DNA from 2 places in the Bacillus tuaregi genome. Region 2 is predicted to be linked to the other one. Evidence: a T-box and tRNA genes for the amino acid it is inferred to sense, from the RefSeq annotation. Region 2 holds a T-box; the other holds one or more tRNA genes.
The links. The T-box of region 2 lies ahead of proS (proline--tRNA ligase). A T-box ahead of a tRNA ligase gene usually reads a tRNA of that ligase, here a tRNA-Pro.

Region 1 (3,624 bases), 3.0 Mb from region 2:
CTAGTGGGCCTAAATGGACTCGAACCATCGACCTCACGCTTATCAGGCGTGCGCTCTAACCAGCTGAGCTATAGGCCCATTAATTTATGGAGCGGGTGAAGGGAATCGAACCCTCGACAACAGCTTGGAAGGCTGTGGTTTTACCACTAAACTACACCCGCGAAATGACTATGGGGCGGCTGATGGGAATCGAACCCACGAATGTCGGAACCACAATCCGATGCGTTAACCACTTCGCCACAGCCGCCATTATGATGGCTCAGGACGGAATCGAACCGCCGACACATGGATTTTCAGTCCATTGCTCTACCGACTGAGCTACTGAGCCTTATTTAAGATAAATGGCGGTCCGGACGGGACTCGAACCCGCGACCTCCTGCGTGACAGGCAGGCATTCTAACCAACTGAACTACCGGACCAGCGTATTTCCAAGTTTCCTTAGAAATACAATTGCGGGGACAGGATTTGAACCTGCGACCTTCGGGTTATGAGCCCGACGAGCTACCAGACTGCTCCACCCCGCGACAATAAAAAATATTAAGATGTACCTTATGCGACACATAGTATGCGTCATAACTGTCCCGATCTCAGGAAGCTTACTCAAGCAGCAGCTCAATCGGTACAACTCGCAACTAATTCGATGAAGGAACGCTTCGTTGCTCCACCCCGCGATAATAGAAATTAAGATATTCATACTTTTTTATGGCGGAGGAAGAGGGATTCGAACCCCCGCGCGGTTTAACCCGCCTGTCGGTTTTCAAGACCGATCCCTTCAGCCGGACTTGGGTATTCCTCCACAAAAAAGTATATGGTGGACCTTGTAGGACTCGAACCTACGACCGGACGGTTATGAGCCGTCTGCTCTAACCAGCTGAGCTAAAGGTCCAAAAAATAAAATAAGTGGTAGCGGCGATAGGGATCGAACCTACGACCTTTCGGGTATGAACCGAATGCTCTAGCCAGCTGAGCTACACCGCCACAATACTATATGAAGATGACAAGTTATTTTGCTTTAGCAAAATACTTTGATGGAGCCTAGCGGGATCGAACCGCTGACCTCCTGCGTGCAAAGCAGGCGCTCTCCCAGCTGAGCTAAGGCCCCAAAATAATCCATCTATTTAATGGTCGGGAAGACAGGATTCGAACCTGCGACCCCTTGGTCCCAAACCAAGTGCTCTACCAAGCTGAGCTACTTCCCGTAATAAGCGCGCCCGAAAGGAGTCGAACCCATAACCTTCTGATCCGTAGTCAGACGCTCTATCCAATTGAGCTACGGGCGCATATACTTCTATCCATTTGCTTTACTATGATAAAAAGCAAAGTGCCGAGGACCGGAATCGAACCGGTACGGTAGTCACCTACCGCAGGATTTTAAGTCCTGTGCGTCTGCCAGTTCCGCCACCCCGGCAAAATTTGGAGCGGAAGACGGGATTCGAACCCGCGACCCCCACCTTGGCAAGGTGGTGTTCTACCACTGAACTACTTCCGCGTTAATGCGGGTGAAGGGAGTCGAACCCCCACGCCTTGCGGCGCTAGATCCTAAGTCTAGTGCGTCTGCCAATTCCGCCACACCCGCATATGGAAAGTTATTTTGCTTATGCAAAAAACTTTGGTGAGCCATGAAGGACTCGAACCTTCGACCCTCTGATTAAAAGTCAGATGCTCTACCGACTGAGCTAATGGCTCAAAATAATGTTTTTATAATCATAAATGGTGCCGGCCAGAGGACTTGAACCCCCAACCTACTGATTACAAGTCAGTTGCTCTACCAATTGAGCTAGGCCGGCTAATTCTAGTTACTAGTTGTTAGTTTTTAGTTGTTAGGGAATTACTCTACCTAACCAACTAATAACTAGCTACTAAAAATGGTGGAGGATGACGGGCTCGAACCGCCGACCCTCTGCTTGTAAGGCAGATGCTCTCCCAGCTGAGCTAATCCTCCATTCACATGCTTGGCGACGTCCTACTCTCACAGGGACACTTGTCCCAACTACCATCGGCGCTGAGAAGCTTAACTTCCGTGTTCGGGATGGGAACGGGTGTGACCTTCTCGCTATTGTCACCAAACTCTTTAAGACATTTATTATTATAATGTTTTTTATAAATTTTGCAAGAGGTTTCATAAAAATTATTCTCGCACAAGACAACTTACTTTACATTAGCTTTCTATAAGATAGGAAGTAATATAGCATGTATTGCTTCTGATTTCAATAGTTCTTTCATGATGCATTTTGGAAAGCAATCAAATTCGCCCGTCGAATTTGCGTCCGGATTTTTATCGAGCTTGCTCGATAAACTACCTTTAAAAAAATCCGTGACATCCGCCGGAGGTTTAACTTCATTCAGCCAGGGTTTGAACCCCCACTGAATCAAAGTACTATTTTGCATTCATCCCCACATGTAGAAGTGGAGGACTTCTGTACCTGTCGCAAGCTTTAAGTACAAAAAGCATTTGCTGAATGAAGTTAAACATAGAAGTCATAATGTGATGACACTTTACATAAGTTCTAGTAACCCTATTAATTTGAAAGGTGATGAACCATGGCTCAAACGCTCGCACTCTACCTGTCGTTCATCATGGCAGTATTTTTATTTTTATATTCATACTTTGAAGGAATCAAAATTGCTGACAGTGACGATAAGGTTTATGGTGGAACATTTATTTTAACAACCGTGTCGGCCTTTGTCTTCTCTGCTCTAACATTTGCATTTAGTTAAACAAATAGCCCCTATGCTCTATAGGGACTATTTTAGTCTATCCATTTTTTCTACTATTAATAGCTACTTATATTAACCACTCTTTTTTAAGCCTATTTTCATTTTCTTCTTCACCTTCTTTTCATCTAAGAGAAAGAACATGATACCTGCGATGATAATGATGCTCCCAAAGGCTTGTGTCCAACTAATTGTTTCTTGAAATAAAAAATACGCCAAAATACCTGCACCGACAGGTTCTAATAGGATAGCCATCGAAATGGTGGAGGTGCTCAACCATTTTAATGACCAATTAAAAAGGGAATGACCTAATAAAGTTGGAAAAACCGCTAAAAGTATAAAATACAACCAGTCCCTTGATTCGTAGGGGAAGAACAATTCTCCCTTGGTTAAAGCATAGATAAACAAGGTCATTGTACTAATTGAATAGACCACAAAGGTGTACGTGATGAGCGAGATTCTTTTCCGAACTGTTTGTCCGAATAAAAAATAAACCGTCACAAGCACACAGGCTATTAACGCCAATAAGTCTCCATATAACGCTGTCCCACTTACATAAAAATCCCCCCAGCTAATCATCACACTTCCCCCTATCGCCAAAACACATGATAAAAGGGCTTTTCCGGAGAAGACTTCCTTAAAAAATAAATAAGAGCCAATAAAAGCAAATAATGGCTGCAGGGTTACTAGTACAGTGGAGCTTGCTACCGAAGTAAAACGCAACGATTCAAACCACAGGATAAAATGAAAGGCAAGAAAGACACCTGAAATTATCGAAAAGAACCAATCCTTTTTGGATATAAGCTTCAACTCTGACATATATTTATAAGTAAACAGAGGAAGCATAAAAAGGACGGTAAATAGTAACCGGTAAAATGCCGTAATACCAGATGGTGCGGAAGTCAATTT
Region 2 (17,614 bases):
CATATTTAAATAACCGCCACCATCCATAAATATGATTCCAAAATCAGCTTCTGGATGTACCGGAGGAGTTAAAAATGCACCAAACATTTCATTATGACCACGCGGCTCATGCATTAACGCTGTACGCAAATGATCCTGATGATCAATTAAATATTGTCTTTTATCAGCCATTGTCATTCCAGGTATATTAGGAAGACCACCGGTAACGATACGCGCAGCTTCACCCGCAGTATGAGAGTCAATCGCCGTGACCATTCTTGTTACGCCTGTTCTTCTTTCACGAGACGTCTCCTCGGTAATTAAGTCTTCTCTATCAATAACTGGAATTAAATCTGATACTGTCATTGCGATAACCTCCAAGTTTGAAAGCTCAATGATCTGGGCTTTAACTCAATTATTATTGTTTATCCCGTCTTATTTTCAACTTCAACAACGCCAGTGCTTTTCTTGCGTCCATCTCAACCACGTTGTTTTCGCCTACAACCTCAGTTTCAATACCTTCTACTGATTTATTAAAGTCGACAACTAAATCAGTGAATTCATTTGTCACCACAAACTTTGCCATAGTTCCGATAAACTTTAACCCGACAATACTTATGTTTCGTTTCCCGATTTCTTCCATTGTATTGGCGAAGTCAACATCACTATTTCCCCAGCCATCTGCTGAAATAATAGCGCCTTCTACACGCATCGCTTCAAGCCATGAGGCTGTTCGCTTTCCAACCAAATGTTTGTTATAATTATCCTGGGGTGTTCCGACAATTACGATACCCGCTAAGTCAACATCCTGATCAGAGCTCACCACAGCAGTCAATGGATCTCTAAAATGGTGTAACGATGTTTCTTTTGTAGAGGGTCCAATTCCCATTCATTATCACCAGCCTTCCAAGATTGTTACAAATATCACATTCTAGCTGAAAAATTTTTAAGTTAGTGATCGAAGTGCTCCATCACGATATTCATTTGGCGTTAGGACAACAGGCATATTTCCAATGTCAATGATGGATACTCCACCTTCAATCCCACTTGGTTCCTTCATGTACAATAGATTATCATACATGGCTCCCTGTCCAGCCACTTGCTTTACAATCGCAATCCTTGTTTTATCCCTTTTCACTCGATCATGATACACATGTTTTTCATCTGCATCTTTTCCATTTTTCATTTTTAGAATGTCTCGAATCGGCTGAATAATTGAATCACAAATCTGAAACATCGAAAATGCCAGACTTCTTGTGAAAGAAAGACCTGGTTTTAAGGTTACATCGACGTGTATAATATAGTCATCCTCATTTGGAGTTCCGGCTTTTCCAAGCTTTAACTTCTCTTGTAAAATCCCTTCAGAAGAACCAAATTCATGCATTTGATTTCCTTCTTCATCCCTACCTGTCAGCATGACATAAACACCCGTTAAGGTATGGGTTATCCCTTCACCCAGCTCTCCAAGGACTTTAGCAGAAATAGGCATGATGTCCATAATGGTATTAATCTCAACATTATGTTGTTTTGGTTCAATAATTGATACTGTAAGCTTTGATACTTTATCGAAGCTGCTTTCCAACTTATCATATTGATTAGGAAGGGTTAGGATCCTATTCGATAGATTTACTTTCTGACCGAATACTACCTTCTCTACATGAAAACATTTAATCGTTAAGCTTCTAAGTACATCCTCCATATCTCTCACCCTATATGTTCAAATTCTATTACTCACAAATAACAAAGTTATTTGTGAGTAATAGTTGCCAGTACATGGCATAAAAACATATTTCTATTAGATATGAGCGATATACTCGTAAGGTAAAGGTACAATAGTACCAGCAGTTTGAATGGTCTCAAGCTGTGCTAATGTATCTCTTAATATACCTATTTGCATTTCAATATTATGTGGCTCACCTGCATTTGCACCCATTGGAATTAGTGGTGCTACCGCACGAGGTGTACCATTTTGACGCACTACTGGCGGTAATGCGGCAATTAGAATAGTAGGAATTCCTGCTTGTTCAATAGCTCTCTGCACGATCACGGCAGTTCTGTGACAAGTACCTCAGCCAGCTGTGAGAACAACGGCGTCTACTTGTTCAGCTAATAATTTTGCAGCGATTTCAGGACCTGTTTTATCAGTAAATACTTCCTGATTTCCGCCGCCGCCCATAAATCCAAAGTGCATCGGAGCAACTTCCTTAAATACTCCTTCAGCCTGCAGTTCACGTAAGCGGTCAATCGGGAACATACAGTTGATATCTTTGTTCACATCGGCATTATCATAGCCTCCGTGAGATACCATTAGCTGATCGCTTGGAGAATCTCCAGGAACCTCTCTATAGGTTGTATCCCCTGCTAAATTAAATCTCTTATCAGACTTTAAGTGAACACCTGCCGCTGTAGCTAGAGCAATGCGCATTTCACTTACTGGTTTTGTTACTGGAGTAAATACTGGTTTTGGTGTTACTGGAACGTAAATCTCTGATTGTAAACCTTTAACTACGGTAACCATTTCTCCGACTCCCTTCTTACACGTTTTGTTTTTTTGCTTCTATTTCTTTTCTACGGCGATTTGATTCATTAATTGCATAGACATATTTTTCATCAGGCTCTTCATCAAGTACTTCTGGATAACTCATCATAAAGCCAACCTCTTGACCCATTTGAACATCATACTGAGAAATTAGCATTCTACGAGGAATTTTCAGTTGACCTAAACGGCCTTTTAAATCAATCGTTACACTAGCATCTGTTACTTCAACGATGATTCCTTCATACATTCTTTCAGTTGAAATGTACTTTAATTCATTTAATCTATCCATAAAATCACCCTTAGTTTAACACTGGTTCTTGTTCAGGCTCGTAAATCTCCATACGTTTCTTACTCTTTGGAAGTACTTGTTCATTGTCGACTAATTCTATTTTTCTACCAGTAGCTGTTTCAATGGCTTCAATATTATTTAATTTAACATTTGAATTCCATTTTCTTTCTGCCGGTTTCACTTTTTCTCCGCCAAGAACAGTTTTTAACATAGCAAGCGCACGAATCGCATCCTCTTCACAAAGTGTGTTGTTACCTAGGATTTCGTTTTCAATACCTTGCATGGACTTATTGTTATCAACCATGTTGTTCATATATTTATTACCAACAACAAGTGCTCCCTGAACAGCTGAGTAAGTCATACCAACTACTTCAATACCACGTTTACCGATTTCCTCGATATGGGAAGCAAAATCAATATGGTTATTACCAAAGCCTTCTGTAGTAACGATAGCTCCATCAATATCCATAGCTTCCACCATCATGCCAAGACGTTTTGAAACATAGAATTTTTCAGAGTTAGCTTGTGGTGAACCAACAAACACAACACCTACTAAATCAATTTCTTCGTCTGCCATTGCAGCTTCAACTAATGGTTCTCTGAAATAATGGCGTGAACATTCTTTTGATGCAGGTCCGATACATGTAAGAGCATGGATTCCCCCATCAAGTACTTCAGTTGGTGCTAACATAACAGGTAAGTTACCTAAGTCTACGTTTGGCTTAGCACCTAAAGTACCAACTGGCTCAACAGGCATGATTAAGTTGTCGTGCATAGCTCCTTGACCCATGATTTCTTTAACAATTAATACCTTCTTATTTCCTGGGCGGCGGTACTGCACAATCTCTTCTGTAAATACTGCCAATGAATCGTCAGCTTCTTTTAGAGCCTTACGGATTTCTTCTGTAATAAAGTCTGCTGCTTTATGAGCTGCTAAAGGACCGCTGCGTTCCATGTTTGTACCAGCTTTAATGGTTACCTGTGCTTTAATAAAGATTTCGCCTTTATCAGGAGCACCCGGACGTCCCCACATGATATTTCTGTTAAGTTCACCTTCAGATGATCCAAATTCACCAATTTGTACTCCGTTTGCGTCTGTACCAGTTAAGACCATAACGGCACCATCGATTACTCGTGTAATACCATGACCAAGTTCGCCTTCCTCTTTCGTGGCAATTGGTTGAACATCCATGATGGTTTCGCTATATGTGTCATACATATCAGGTGTAATAATTTCCAATTTCATGTCTTCGACAAGCTCTTCTAAATTCACTGCATCCTTGCAGATTTCTTCTGCATGACGAAGATATAATGTTTTACCTTCAATTTTTGTTGTCTCAGCAAATACTACCTTCTCAATTGGGAAGTATCTCTTTTGTAGACTGCGCATTTTCTTTGCTTCTGCTTGCTTTTCTTCAACTGCTTTAACAGCAGCTTGCTCAGCAGTAGCGCTAACTGTCTCAACTTGTTGAGTTGGGACTATTCTATTAACTCCCTCAACTGTAAGAGGAATTTCGAGACTAATTCCTTTACCTTCTGCAATCGTTAATTTAAGTGTTTGGCCAAATCCTGTTGCTTGTACAGGACTTACCGGTGTAGCTTCTGCTACAGTTACTGGTTCTTCTTTTACTTCTTCTTCTGCTGCTTCTTTTATTTCTTTCACACCATCTAACACATCTGGTGTTAATGGAATAAGAGCATCCAACGTTTTTGTTAATTTTGCTCCAATTGCTTGTTCAATTGTGATATAATTTTCTGGCATTGTTAATAATCCGCTATCTTCAAGATCCGGAAAAAGGGCTGGATCTTCTAGATTATCGGGTTGAATAATGGTTCCTGCTTCTGTTCTACAGCATAGCACTGCAGGGTCTTTGGCATGGTCTTTAGCTGTTTCTACAGTAATGGACATGTTTGTAAGCCTCCTAATAAATAATTTCTTGCTTCATATAGGTAAAGGGTAAAAGTCGATGCAAATTATTTAACGGTGGCTAATTTCCTGTATAGCTTATGACCTGCCGCACGTAATACGTGATCTGTACTATGATAAACCGGAACTCCTAACCTAGGAGCTACACCCATAACGGTGTTCGTTCAATCCTGGCATGTTCCAGTAAGTACAACCTCTGCCCCTGCTTTTTTCATACTAAGGACTTTCTCAGCTTGTCCCGGACAAACTCCCGGCAAACTACATCTATACCTTCCATTAACCTCTACCATTCGTTTGCATCTTTCGGCTGCCACAACTTCTGCACCCATCCCAGTTGCAATTTCTGTCAATCTTTCTTCACTGCCGCCACACTCACACATCAGAATACCTACTTTACGGTTTTCTTGTGGAAATGGCATAGCAACAAGAATCCCACCTGATGTTTTTGTGATTGCTGTGTTTTCTTCTCCATGTCGACCAGTGAACGGTCCGCCAATCACGATTTCACCATGTGGATGAACGTATCCTCCACACTGTTCAATATAATATTTAACTGGCATACCAATAGGTTGATTTAAAAATACCTTTGAACCTGATTGTACACGGCCGGACACGGTTAAATCCTTTTCAATAAACGGCTTGCGCAATTCAATAGCTTCAACCGCATGCTTAATGGTTTCAACGTTTGAAACAATCGCATTCGCAGCAATTGGCAGCTGTCCCGGCTCCAGCGTAACACCTAATAATTCCCTGATAATAACCCGCTCATCACCTGATGGGTACATATCTGGTAAAAACTTCAGTTCAACATCTGGTTCATTTTTGCATGCCTTGCCTAAGGCTATCATTGCCTTTTGATATTTTGTCTTAATGGCGATATAAGCCTTTTTCGCTTTTGTCATTTCCATTAAGTACTTTAAACCCCGAACAATTAACTCAGGATGTTCTTCCATCAATAAAACGTTATGGCCAAGCAATGGTTCACATTCCGCAGCATTTGCGATAATGTAGCCATTATCAACGGTTGTGTTGTATTTCACATGCATCGGGAAACCTGCTCCTCCTGCACCAACAATTCCCGCTTCTTTAATGGCTTCTAAGTAATTATCAGTTTCAGGAATTGGAACAAACTCCTTTGGCTGATTCGGTGCCATTTCAATGACGATTTCATTGTCAGTTATTTCTAAAACTGCTCCTGAAACGCTGGCATGAATATTTGCACCTAATCCCTGTGGAATGGCTATTTTTTGTCCACGTTTTACGATTTCACCGGCATTAATAATCGGCTGACAAGGAGCACCAACATGTTGTTTTAATAGAATATGCACTACTGTCATTTCTTCACCTCCTGACAGCTTCATAATATCACCCGTATCACAAAAAAAATATATAGATTTCGCTGAATTAGTAAGGTTTCACCAATCATTCAATTTTTGGTAATTATTTTGTCACTAAGAAATTGGGGAAACGTTTATAAATAACGGGTTTGCGATAGGTACCCTTCATTAGACAAAATTCGCCTTTATTTGCACTTGTGATGTTATTCACACACCTACATAATTTAGTCAACCATAGGAGTATTCAATGCTTTTCAGCGGATTAATAAATTAATTTTATCAAATAAATTCGCACCCATAAAAAAGACTCGGGGAAGACGACGTAGCCGTCTTCCCCGAGTCTTTTTTATGAAATCTTATCAACTAGTTGTAACAGAATTGGAAAGTTGACAATCCATTAGCCAGCATAAAACTAAATGATATTATGCTCCTTTGTGATACTCAGTTGGTGATGGTGCAACAGGTGTAGCAGCTGGCTTCGCACTTTGCAAAATCATTGTAACAGAAGTATACAATACGACTGCGATGATCAACCAAGTTAATAAAGTTAAATCTAAGCTAGTTACTAAAGTTACAGCAGCAATAACCCCAAGAATACCTCCGATTGTTAAACCAATTGCACCTTTTTTTGAATAACGACTGTATTTAACGAACTCAAAGCTAGCAACTGGCATTAAAGCAGCACATGAAGTCATCATGATTGGGAACGCTACAAGTGGATTTAGACCAAGCATGTAAACTAATGCCATACATGGAGCATATAAGCCAATTCCCGCAGTCATTAGGGCACCAAGAATAAAGTTTCCGATAATAGCTACAACAAGGAGGATACCGCTAAGTCCCATCGCTTCATTACCACGGCCAAGAATATCAAGTACTTTTAATGACTGTAGAGCCATTAGGATTGCAGTAACTGCAAGTGCAATACCCATAACTCTTTGAACCTTTCGTTCAGAAAGCTTTGATACCCATTTCGCACCCAACCACGAACCTAACATGGCTGCTACTACCATTGATATAAGCGTTAGTGCTTCTACTTCAACAACGGTAATAAAGATAACTGCCTCTAAGATAACCGGGATTGTGTGACCAACATTTAATGTACCAGGAAGTAATTCATCATTCTTTAAAAATTTTGTGATTTTAAATCCTAGTGTTGTTGTTGCAAAAGAACCTATACCAAGCGTATCAAGAAAATCTGTCACAAGACCAATTGGATAGGCAATCCAGCCTTTTTCTGGACCAAGGTTCGCCTTATGAGCGAGGAGGTCACGAATAAAGAAAAACCCATACCATAATGCCAAACCAACAAGCACTGTCAAAATCGCTGCAACCACAATAACCATTCCTTTCTATTATAAGATTAACTAATTACCAATTCATAGCGCTCTTTAAACTTTACGGGCAGATGAGCCCCACCACTTTTATAAACTTTGATTCGTAGGATGGGGTCAAACTGTCCGTAATAGGTAGAATATCTATAACTTTCTATGCCTAAGCCTTATGATTTTCTTACTTCAAAGTAAAACCATATTTTAGTGGGTCATCAGGATCAATTAAGAACGTATTATATCCGGTAATATAAGCAGACCCAGTTACTTCTGGAATAATAGCGGCTTGTTCGCCGATTATGGTCTCTTCTACCACACGACCTTTGAATAAAGTACCTAGGATACTTTCGTAGACGAACGGCTCATCAATAGCTAATTCTCCGCGAGCATGTAGGGTTGCCATCTTTGCACTTGTTCCAGTACCACAAGGAGAACGGTCTACTTGACCTTGTCCAAAAATAACCACATTTTTATAAGTTGCCTCAGGATGTGTTGGATCATCAAAGATTTCAATTAAATCTGCGGTTTTAATATGTTCTAAAGTTGGATGCTGAATTTCGATACTGTCATTTACTCGTTGCAGGATATTCATACCAAGCTCAGTTAGTTTTGATGCATTTTCCGGAACAACCCCTAAGCCAAGCTCCTTGGCAGAAATAATGACGAAGAAGCTGCCGCCGAAAGAGATATCGAAGGTTATTTCTCTATCTAATTCCGGAATCCATAATTTTTGATCTCTCTTATATAAGAAAGAAGGGACATTTTTAAAGGATACTTCTTTTACTTTATTGCCGCCCTTGATATAAGCAGTAGCACGAACAAGACCTGCAGCCGTATCAAGTACAACCTGCGCTGTTCTTTGATCAGCAGAAGTTTCTACCATTCCCGTTTCAATGGCTGCAGTAACAGCCGCAATGGTATTATGTCCGCACATATTTAAATAGCCACCGCCGTCCATGAAAATAATTCCAAAATCAGCTTCTGGATGTACCGGAGGAGTTAGGAAGGCTCCAAACATTTCATTGTGACCACGCGGCTCATGCATTAACGCTGTACGCAAATGATCCTGATAATCTATTAAATATTGTCTTTTATCAGCCATTGTTGCCCCAGGAATGTTAGGAAGACCGCCAGTAACAATACGTGCTGCTTCACCTGCTGTATGTGAGTCAATCGCAGTAACCATTCTTGTAACGCCAGTTCTTCTTTCACGAGCTGTCTCAGTAGTAAGCTGATCTTCTCTGTCTATTACTGGAATTAAATCTGAAATTGTCATGGTTATTCCTCCAATTTTGAGAATCTATGATTTAGACCGTGAGCTTTATAATTGCTTATCCCGTCTGATTTTCAGTTTTAACAATGCTAGTGCTTTTCGCGCATCCATTTCATCCACGTTGTTTTCGCCTACAACCTCGGTTTCAATACCTTCTTCTGATTTATTAAAATCAACCACTAAATCAGTAAATTCATTTGTTACCACAAATTTTGCCTGGGTGCCAATAAACTTTAACCCGACAATGCTGATGTTACGTTTACCGATTTCCTCCATTGTGTTGGCGAAGTCCACATCGCTATTTCCCCAGCCATCTGCTGAAATAATAGCTCCTTCTACACGCATCGCTTCAAGCCATGAGGCTGTTCGCTTCCCAACTAGATGCTTGTTATAATTATCTTGGGGTGTTCCGACTATCACGATGCCTGCTAGGTCAACATCCTGATCGGAGCTTACTACCCGGGTCAAGGGATCTCGGAAATGATGCAACGATGTTTCTTTCGTAGATGGTCCAATTCCCATCAATTTTCACCAACCTTTCAAGATTGTTCAGACTATCACATTTAAAATGAAAAATTTTTATGTTAGTGAACGAAGTGCTCCATCACGATATTCATTTGGTGTCAAGACAACAGGCATATTTCCAATGTCGATAATTGATACTCCACCCTCAATTCCGCTTGGTTCTTTCATGTACAGTAGATTATCGTACATAGCTCCCTGTCCAGCCACTTGCTTTACGATCGCAACTCTGGTTTTATCCTTATTCACTCGGTCATGATACACATGCTTTTCATCTGCATCTTTTCCATTTTTCATTTTTAACATGTCTCGAATCGGTTGGATAATTAAATCACAAATTTGAAACATTGAGAATGCTAGACTTCTAGTGAAAGAAAGACCTGGTTTTAAAGTGACATCTACATGAATAATATAGTCTTCTTCATTTGGAGTTCCCGCTTTTCCAAGCTTTAATTTCTCCTTTAAAATTCCCTCAGAAGAACCAAATTCATGCATTTGATTTCCTTCTTCATCGCCGCCTGTCAGCATGACATAAACACCTGTTAAAGTATGTGTAATGCCTTCACCCAGCTCTCCTAAAACCTTAGCGGAAATAGGCATGATATCCATAATTGTATTAATCTCAATATCGTGTTTTTTCGGTTCAATAATCGAGACTGTTAGCTTAGCTACTTTATCAAACTTATTCGAAAATTCAGCATCCACGTCCGGAATTGTCAGCGTTCCATTCGTTAGATTTACTTTCTTTCCAAAGGCAACATTCGTTACATGGAAACATCTAATAGTTAAACTTCTAAGTACATCTTCCATATCTGTCTATCACCCTATATGTTTAAATTTCTGTTAGACTGTCCCAAAAGGCCTCAGGCATTCACATTCACTAACGCATAGTAATACTAACTACAATATTGTGAAGCCTGACACCTTGTCTTTTGGGGACCATTCTACTAGTTAGCAGTTTCTAGGCCTGCAAACACATTTTGATTAGATATGAGCGATATACTCGTAAGGTAGTGGTACAATCGTACCAGCTGTTTGAATGATTTCAAGCTGTGCTAATGAATCTCTTAAAATACCTGTCTGCATTTCAATATTATGCGGTTCACCAGCATTCGCACCCATTGGGATAAGTGGTGCTACAGCACGAGGTGTACCATTTTGACGCACTACCGGTGGTAATGCGGCAATTAGAATAGTTGGAATACCTGCTTCTTCAATAGCTCTCTGCACGATCACGGCAGTTCTGTGGCAAGTACCTCAGCCAGCTGTAAGAAGAACGGCATCTACTTCTTCTGCTTTTAATTTCGCAGCAATTTCTGGACCTGTTTTTGTCGTGAAAACCTCCTGATTTCCACCACCGCCCATAAAACCATAATGTACAGGTGCAACTTCCTTAAAATAACCCGTTGCCTGCAATTCATTTAAGCGATCGATAGGGAACATACAGTTGATATCTTTGTTCACGTCGGCATTATCATAACCACCATGTGATACCATTAATTCATCACTTGGAGTTTCATTAGGGATTTCCCTAAAAGTTGTATCCCCTGCTAAATTAAAGCGCTTATCTGATTTTAAATGAACGCCTGCTGCTGTAGCTAGAGCAATACGCATTTCACTTAATGGCTTAGTTACTGGAGTAAATACTGGCTTAGGCGTTACTGGAACGTAAATCTCTGATTGTAAACCTTTAACTACGGTTACCATTTTGTCGACTCCCTTCCTATACTGTTGTCTATTAGTACTGGATCTTTTGTATAGCATGATAAGCTTTTGCTTAGTTTAATACTGGTTCTTGTTCTGGCTCATAAATTTCTAGACGCTTTTTGCTCTTAGGCAGTACCTGTTCATTATCAACAAGCTCAATTTTTCTGCCTGTAGCGGCTTCGATGGCTTCAATGTTGTTTAGTTTCACATTTGGATTCCACTTTCTTTCAGCCGGTTTTACTTTTTCCCCGCCAAGAACGGTTTTTAGCATCGCAAGAGCACGGATGGCATCTTCTTCGCAAAGGGTGTTATTGCCAAGAATTTCGTTTTCAATTCCCTGCATTGACTTATTATTGTCAACCATATGGTTCATGTATTTATTTCCAACAACAAGTGCTCCTTGAACAGCAGAATAGGATACGCCAACTACCTCAACACCGCGTTTTCCGACTTCCTCAATATGGGAAGCAAAATCTACGTGATTGTTTCCAAATCCTTCTGTTGTCACGATTGCTCCATCAATATCCATCGCTTCAACCATCATACCTAAGCGCTTGGACACATAGAATTTATCTGAGTTTGCTTGTGGTGAGCCGACAAATACCACACCCACTAGGTCAATTTCTTCATCTGCCATTGCCGCTTCAACTAATGGCTCTCTGAAGTAATGACGTGAACATTCTTTTGATGCAGGTCCAATACATGTAAGTGCATGGATTCCACCATCAAGCACCTCTGTTGGCGCTAACATAACCGGTAAGTTACCTAAGTCAACGTTTGGCTTCGCACCAAGTGTACCTACAGGCTCAACAGGCATGATTAAGTTATCGTGCATCGCCCCTTGTCCCATGATTTCCTTCACAATTAGGACCTTCTTGTTTCCTGGACGGCGGTATTGCACGATTTCCTCAGATAGAATCGCAAGAGAACTATCTGCTTGTTTAAGCGCTTTCCTGATCTCGTCTGTGATGTAATCAGCTGCTTTATGAGCAGAAAGAGGACCGCTACGCTCCATGTTTGTACCCGCTTTAATGGTAACTTGCGTTTTAATGAAGATTTCACCTTTTTCAGGACAGCTTGGACGTCCCCACATAATGTTTTTATTTAATTCACCTTCAGAGGATCCAAATTCACCAATTTGTACCCCGTTTGCATCTGTACCAGTTAATACCATAACAACGCCATCAATTACACGAGTAATTCCGTGGCCAAGTTCGCCCTCTTCCTTCGTTGCAATAGGCTGAACGTCCATAATGGTTTCACTGTATGTGTCATACATATCCGGTGTAATAATTTCCAATTTAATATCTTCCACTAGCTCTTCTAGTTTCACAGCTTCCATACAAATCTCTTCAGGATGACGCAAAACTAATGTAGTACCATCAATTTTTGTTTCATCACCAAAGACTACTTTATTGATTGGGAAGTATGTCTTTTGCAGGCTACGAATTCTTCTTGCTTTAGCTTGCTTATCTTCAGCTTGAACTGCTGGTTGTTCTACAGGTGTTGCAGCACTGACAGCCTCCACTTGTTGAGTCTGAACGACTTGCTTAACACCTTCCACTGTGAGAGGAATTTCCAGACTAATTCCTTTACCTTCTGCAATCGTTAATTTAATTGTTTGGCCAACTCCTGTTGCTTGTACAGGAGCGACTGGAGCAGCTTCTGTTACAGCTACTGCTTCCACTTTTTCTTCTACAACTTCTTCGTTGGCAGCTTCTTTCACACCATCTAACACATCTGGTGTTAGCGGAATAAGTGCATCCAACGTTTTTGTTAATTTCGCTCCAATTGCTTGTTCAATTGTGATATAATTATCGGGCATTGTTAGTAACCCACTATCTTCAAGATCCGGAAAAAGGGCTGGATCTTCTAGATTATCGGGTTGAATAATGGTTCCTGCTTCTGTTCTACAGCATAACACTGCAGGGTCTTTGGCATGGTCTTTAGCTGTTTCTACAGTAATGGACATATAATAAACCTCCTAATAAATAATTGTTTGCTTCATTTAAGTAAAGGGTAAAAGTTGATGCAAATTATTTAACGGTGGCTAATTTCCTGTATAGCTTATGACCTGCCGCACGTAATACGTGATCTGTACTATGATAAACCGGAACTCCTAACCTAGGAGCTACACCCATAACGGTGTTTGTTCAATCCTGGCACGTTCCTGTAAGTACAACTTCTGCCCCTGCTTTTTTCATGCTAAGGACTTTTTCAGCTTGTCCCGGGCATACTCCCGGCAAACTACATCTATACCTTCCGTTAACCTCAACCATTCGTTTGCATCTTTCGGCTGCCACGACTTCTGCACCCATCCCAGTTGCAATTTCAGTCAATCTTTCTTCACTGCCGCCACATTCACACATCAGAATACCAACTTTGCGGCTTTCCTGAGGGAAGGGCATGGCAACAAGAATTCCACCAGATGTTTTGGTAATTGGTGTTTTTTCTTCTCCCTGTCGACCTGTAAACGGTCCACCAATCACGATTTCTCCATGTGGTTCTATGTATCCATCGCACTGTTCAATATAGTATTTAACCGGCATACCAATAGGTTGATTTAAAAATACCTTTGTACCTGATTGTATCCGGCCAGACACGGTTAAATCTTTTTCAATAAACGGCTTGCGTAATTCAATAGCTTCAACCGCATGCTTAATGGTTTCAACGTTCGAAACAATCGCATTCGCAGCAATTGGCAGCTGCCCTGGTTCCAGCGTAACGCCTAATAATTCCCTGATAATAACCCGCTCATCACCTGATGGATACATATCGGGTAAATACTTCAGTTCAACATCTGGCTCGTCTTTACATGCTTTTCCTAACGCAACCATCGCTTTTTGATACTTTGTCTTAATGGCAATATAAGCCTTTTTCGCTTTTGTTATTCCCATTAAATATTTTAAGCCTCGAACAATCAGTTCTGGTTGGTCTTCCATTAATTTGACATTATGGCTTAATAATGGTTCGCATTCCGCTGCATTTGCAATGATGTATCCATCCTCAACAATTGAGTTATATTTCACATGCATTGGGAAGCCTGCCCCTCCTGCACCAACAATTCCTGCTTCTTTGATCGCTTCTAAATGATTATCAGTTTGTGGGATTGGGACGAAGTCTTTAGGCTGATTCGGTGCCATTTCGATTACAATTTCACTATCTGCAATCTCTAGTACAGCTCCTGACACACTGGAATGAATATTCGCTCCCAAGCCATCGGGAATGGCAATCAACTGTCCTCTCTGAACGATTTCACCAGCATTGACAATTGGCTGACAAGGAGCACCAACATGTTGTTTTAATAAAATATGAATGATCGTCATCCTATCACCTCCTTACTACGGATTCATCATATCACCAGAATTAGGAAAAAAGTATAGGGTTTATCACGATTATTATAGATTTCATCAATCATTCAAATTTTGGTAAATGTTTTGTCACTAGGAAGTGGGGAAATGTTGATAAATCAAGGGTTTGAGGGGTTATTTATAAATAACAGGAGGTGTTCTTAATAAAGAATGTGATATTATACACAAACCATCACAATGTATTCAACCATAGTTATCTCATAGGTATTTTCGACGGATTTATACAGATTAATTTATTATTTAGATATTTCTATATAACGCACAACGGATTATTCTAAAGGGCAGTATCCCTTTACTAGCTGACTTCTGCCCTTTAGAGTTTCCGCGGTCATTATTTAATATCATTTTTATTCAAACGCTTAGTACGCTCTTGCCCAATGAACAATTTTAGTAGCTGGCTTTCCACAGTGTGGACAAACCTTATCTTTCACTGGTTCACTATTGTATTCAAAAGACATACATCTTGCGGTAGCTGTTGTATCTTCTTTTACCTTTTCTTCACATGTACCATCTTCACACCATGGTGTTACAGCAAATCCACCTTGTTTAATTCGAGCTTCAAACACTTCTCTGTCTTCTGTGTACTCTGTTTTTGCATCTGCTCGCTTTTTAGCACTTTCAAATAAGTTAGTTTGAATATCTTCTAGTAACGCTGAAATTTTCGCATCTAGATTATCTAGTGATAAGGTGATCTTCTCGCCTGTATCACGTCGAACAGCGATTATTTGATTTTGACTGATATCTCGTGGTCCTACCTCAATTCGAATTGGAATTCCCTTCATCTCAGACTCATTAAACTTCCAGCCAGGCTGTTTATCACTGTCATCCAGTTTGATACGGAAATCCGCTTCCTTTAGCTGATCGTGAAGCTGGTATGCAAAATCCATTACACCTGGTTTATTTTGTGCAATTGGTACAATAATTAATTGAGTAGGTGCTACTCTTGGAGGAAGCACAAGACCTCGGTCATCACTGTGGACCATGATAAGCCCGCCAATCGTACGTGTTGTCATACCCCAGGATGTTTGATATACATGCTGTAGTTCACCGTTTCTATCAGTAAACCTGATATCAAAGGCTTTAGCGAAATTATTTCCTAGGTTATGAGATGTAGCAATCTGCAATGCTTTTCCATCATACATTAATGTTTCTAGCGTATAAGTATTAGCAGCCCCTGCAAAACGTTCATTTGCAGTTTTTACACCGCGAACAACCGGAATCGCCAGCAGCTGTTCACACGCTTCTGCATAGATTTCTAGCATTTGCCTTGTCTCTACCTCTGCATCCTCGATGGTTTCATGGCAAGTATGACCCTCCTGCCACAAGAACTCGGTTGTACGTAGAAACGGACGAGTTGTTTTTTCCCAGCGGACAACGTTAACCCACTGATTATAGAGCTTCGGAAGATCACGATAGGATTGAATAATGTTTTTATAATGTTCTGCAAATAAAACTTCTGAAGTTGGGCGAATGGCCAGCCTTTCTGCTAATTGATTTTGTCCACCCTGTGTTACCCAGGCCACTTCCGGAGCAAAGCCTTCAACGTGCTCAGCTTCTCTCATCAGTAAGCTTTCTGGAATTAGAAGCGGCATACATACATTTTCATGACCTGTTTCTTTAAACCTATTATCAAGAAAGCGTTGGATATTTTCCCAAAGTGCATATCCTGTGGGACGGATAATCATACATCCTTTAACGCTTGAATAATCAGCTAATTCAGCTTTCCTAACGACATCTGTATACCATTGAGCAAAATCCACATCACGCTTAGTAATATCTTTAACAAAATCCTGGCTCACATTTTTCACCTCAAAGATAGTTTTTATTATACAAAAAAAGCATTTACTTTTTAACAGGGACCATTACTGGCGGTACCACCCTGTTTTAAAGCAATGCTTTACACTCATCATGATAATGGTTCTTAACCATGCGCTATTAAACGCAGAACTCCAAGGCAGGTTCAAGGGATCATTCACGTGAAAATCTTTCAGCTAATGATTTTCTCTCTATCTTTGTAAATGATTGAATCTCTACTAGTCCTTTTCATCGTTCGATATTGATATTTGAAAATAGTATATCAATCTAATTTCCTTACTGTCAACGAGCAAATATCCGATTGGGAAATTTTGCACGTATATCTATTGAATTATTATTATCAATAAACTTTCTCTATATTTTTACCAGCAAGCTAAATAAAAAGCATCACTGTTTCCCCAAAATCGGAGACACAGTAATGCCGTTTTACATGTTTTTATTCCCACTCAATGGTTGCAGGTGGCTTACTTGTTATATCATAAACAACCCGGTTGACGTGGGCTACTTCGTTGACAATTCGTGTTGAAATGGTTTCAAGTACATCCCAAGGAATACGGGCCCAATCCGATGTCATTCCGTCAATTGATGTAACGGCACGAATACCAATTGTGTAGTCATACGTACGGGCATCTCCCATAACACCTACACTACGGATATCAGGCAGAACTGTGAAGTATTGCCAAATTTCGCGTTCCAGGCCAGCCTTCCTAATTTCTTCACGTAAAATATAATCTGATTCACGAACAATTTCCAGCTTATCCTCCGAAATAGCACCTAACACTCGAATACCAAGCCCTGGACCAGGGAATGGCTGCCTCCAGACAATCTCATCCGGTATGCCAAGCTCTGTTCCTAAAGCACGAACTTCGTCCTTAAATAATGTATTTAATGGCTCGATTAGCTTAAACTGCATGTCCTCAGGCAGTCCACCAACATTATGATGCGATTTAATCGTTTGCGCAGTTGCTGTACCACTCTCAATAATATCAGTATATAAGGTTCCCTGAGCCAGAAAATCAATTCCCTCAAGCTTTGTGGCTTCATCATCGAACACATATATGAACTCATTTCCGATAATTTTGCGTTTTTTCTCTGGATCGCTCACGCCCTCTAATTTAGACAGAAAACGCTCTTTTGCCTCTACTTTAATAACATTCATATTAAAACCATCCGCAAAGGTCTTCATAACACTATCCGCTTCGCCTTTACGTAAAAGACCATGATCGACAAAAATACACGTTAATTGGTCACCAATTGCCTTATGAATTAAAACGGCTACTACTGAAGAATCCACACCACCGCTAAGCGCACATAACACTTTTTTATTGCCAACTGTCTGGCGAATTTTCTCCAATTCAATTTCGATAAAGTTTTCCATCGACCAATCGCCTTTACAGCCACAGACAGAGAAAACGAAATTCTTTAGAATTTCAGAGCCATAGACAGAATGCTGTACTTCAGGATGGAATTGTACAGCGTATAAATTACGCTGTTCATCACTCATTGAGGTAATCGGACATGAAG

Region 1: it encodes a tRNA-Pro, which carries the amino acid that the T-box ahead of proS (proline--tRNA ligase) is inferred to sense. The anticodon was not compared.

Annotation. Positions count from the first base shown of each region.
Region 1 is NZ_LT629731.1:896,940-900,563, reverse strand. It holds tRNA gene BQ5321_RS06645 (tRNA-Ile) at 5-78, opposite strand; tRNA gene BQ5321_RS06640 (tRNA-Gly) at 88-161, opposite strand; tRNA gene BQ5321_RS06635 (tRNA-His) at 172-247, opposite strand; tRNA gene BQ5321_RS06630 (tRNA-Phe) at 256-328, opposite strand; tRNA gene BQ5321_RS06625 (tRNA-Asp) at 343-419, opposite strand; tRNA gene BQ5321_RS06620 (tRNA-Met) at 451-524, opposite strand; tRNA gene BQ5321_RS06615 (tRNA-Ser) at 704-796, opposite strand; tRNA gene BQ5321_RS06610 (tRNA-Ile) at 810-886, opposite strand; tRNA gene BQ5321_RS06605 (tRNA-Met) at 902-978, opposite strand; tRNA gene BQ5321_RS06600 (tRNA-Ala) at 1,030-1,102, opposite strand; tRNA gene BQ5321_RS06595 (tRNA-Pro) at 1,123-1,199, opposite strand; tRNA gene BQ5321_RS06590 (tRNA-Arg) at 1,207-1,280, opposite strand; tRNA gene BQ5321_RS06585 (tRNA-Leu) at 1,323-1,408, opposite strand; tRNA gene BQ5321_RS06580 (tRNA-Gly) at 1,415-1,489, opposite strand; tRNA gene BQ5321_RS06575 (tRNA-Leu) at 1,495-1,576, opposite strand; tRNA gene BQ5321_RS06570 (tRNA-Lys) at 1,611-1,686, opposite strand; tRNA gene BQ5321_RS06565 (tRNA-Thr) at 1,712-1,787, opposite strand; tRNA gene BQ5321_RS06560 (tRNA-Val) at 1,867-1,942, opposite strand; rRNA gene rrf (5S ribosomal RNA) at 1,951-2,067, opposite strand; gene BQ5321_RS24385 (hypothetical protein) at 2,542-2,718, shown strand; gene BQ5321_RS06545 (DMT family transporter) at 2,791-3,624, opposite strand, start outside.
Region 2 is NZ_LT629731.1:3,937,367-3,954,980, forward strand. It holds gene BQ5321_RS21270 (proline racemase family protein) at 1-345, opposite strand, end outside; gene BQ5321_RS21275 (glycine/sarcosine/betaine reductase component B subunit) at 398-868, opposite strand; gene prdD (proline reductase cluster protein PrdD) at 926-1,678, opposite strand; gene prdB (D-proline reductase (dithiol) protein PrdB) at 1,775-2,497, opposite strand; gene BQ5321_RS21295 (CBO2463/CBO2479 domain-containing protein) at 2,514-2,807, opposite strand; gene prdA (D-proline reductase (dithiol) proprotein PrdA) at 2,818-4,716, opposite strand; gene prdC (proline reductase-associated electron transfer protein PrdC) at 4,782-6,071, opposite strand; gene BQ5321_RS21310 (sulfite exporter TauE/SafE family protein) at 6,494-7,417, opposite strand; gene BQ5321_RS21315 (proline racemase family protein) at 7,584-8,678, opposite strand; gene BQ5321_RS21320 (glycine/sarcosine/betaine reductase component B subunit) at 8,724-9,197, opposite strand; gene prdD (proline reductase cluster protein PrdD) at 9,255-10,007, opposite strand; gene prdB (D-proline reductase (dithiol) protein PrdB) at 10,182-10,961, opposite strand; gene prdA (D-proline reductase (dithiol) proprotein PrdA) at 10,975-12,876, opposite strand; gene prdC (proline reductase-associated electron transfer protein PrdC) at 12,941-14,230, opposite strand; gene proS (proline--tRNA ligase) at 14,635-16,074, opposite strand; T-box leader at 16,127-16,331, opposite strand; gene guaA (glutamine-hydrolyzing GMP synthase) at 16,527-17,614, opposite strand, start outside.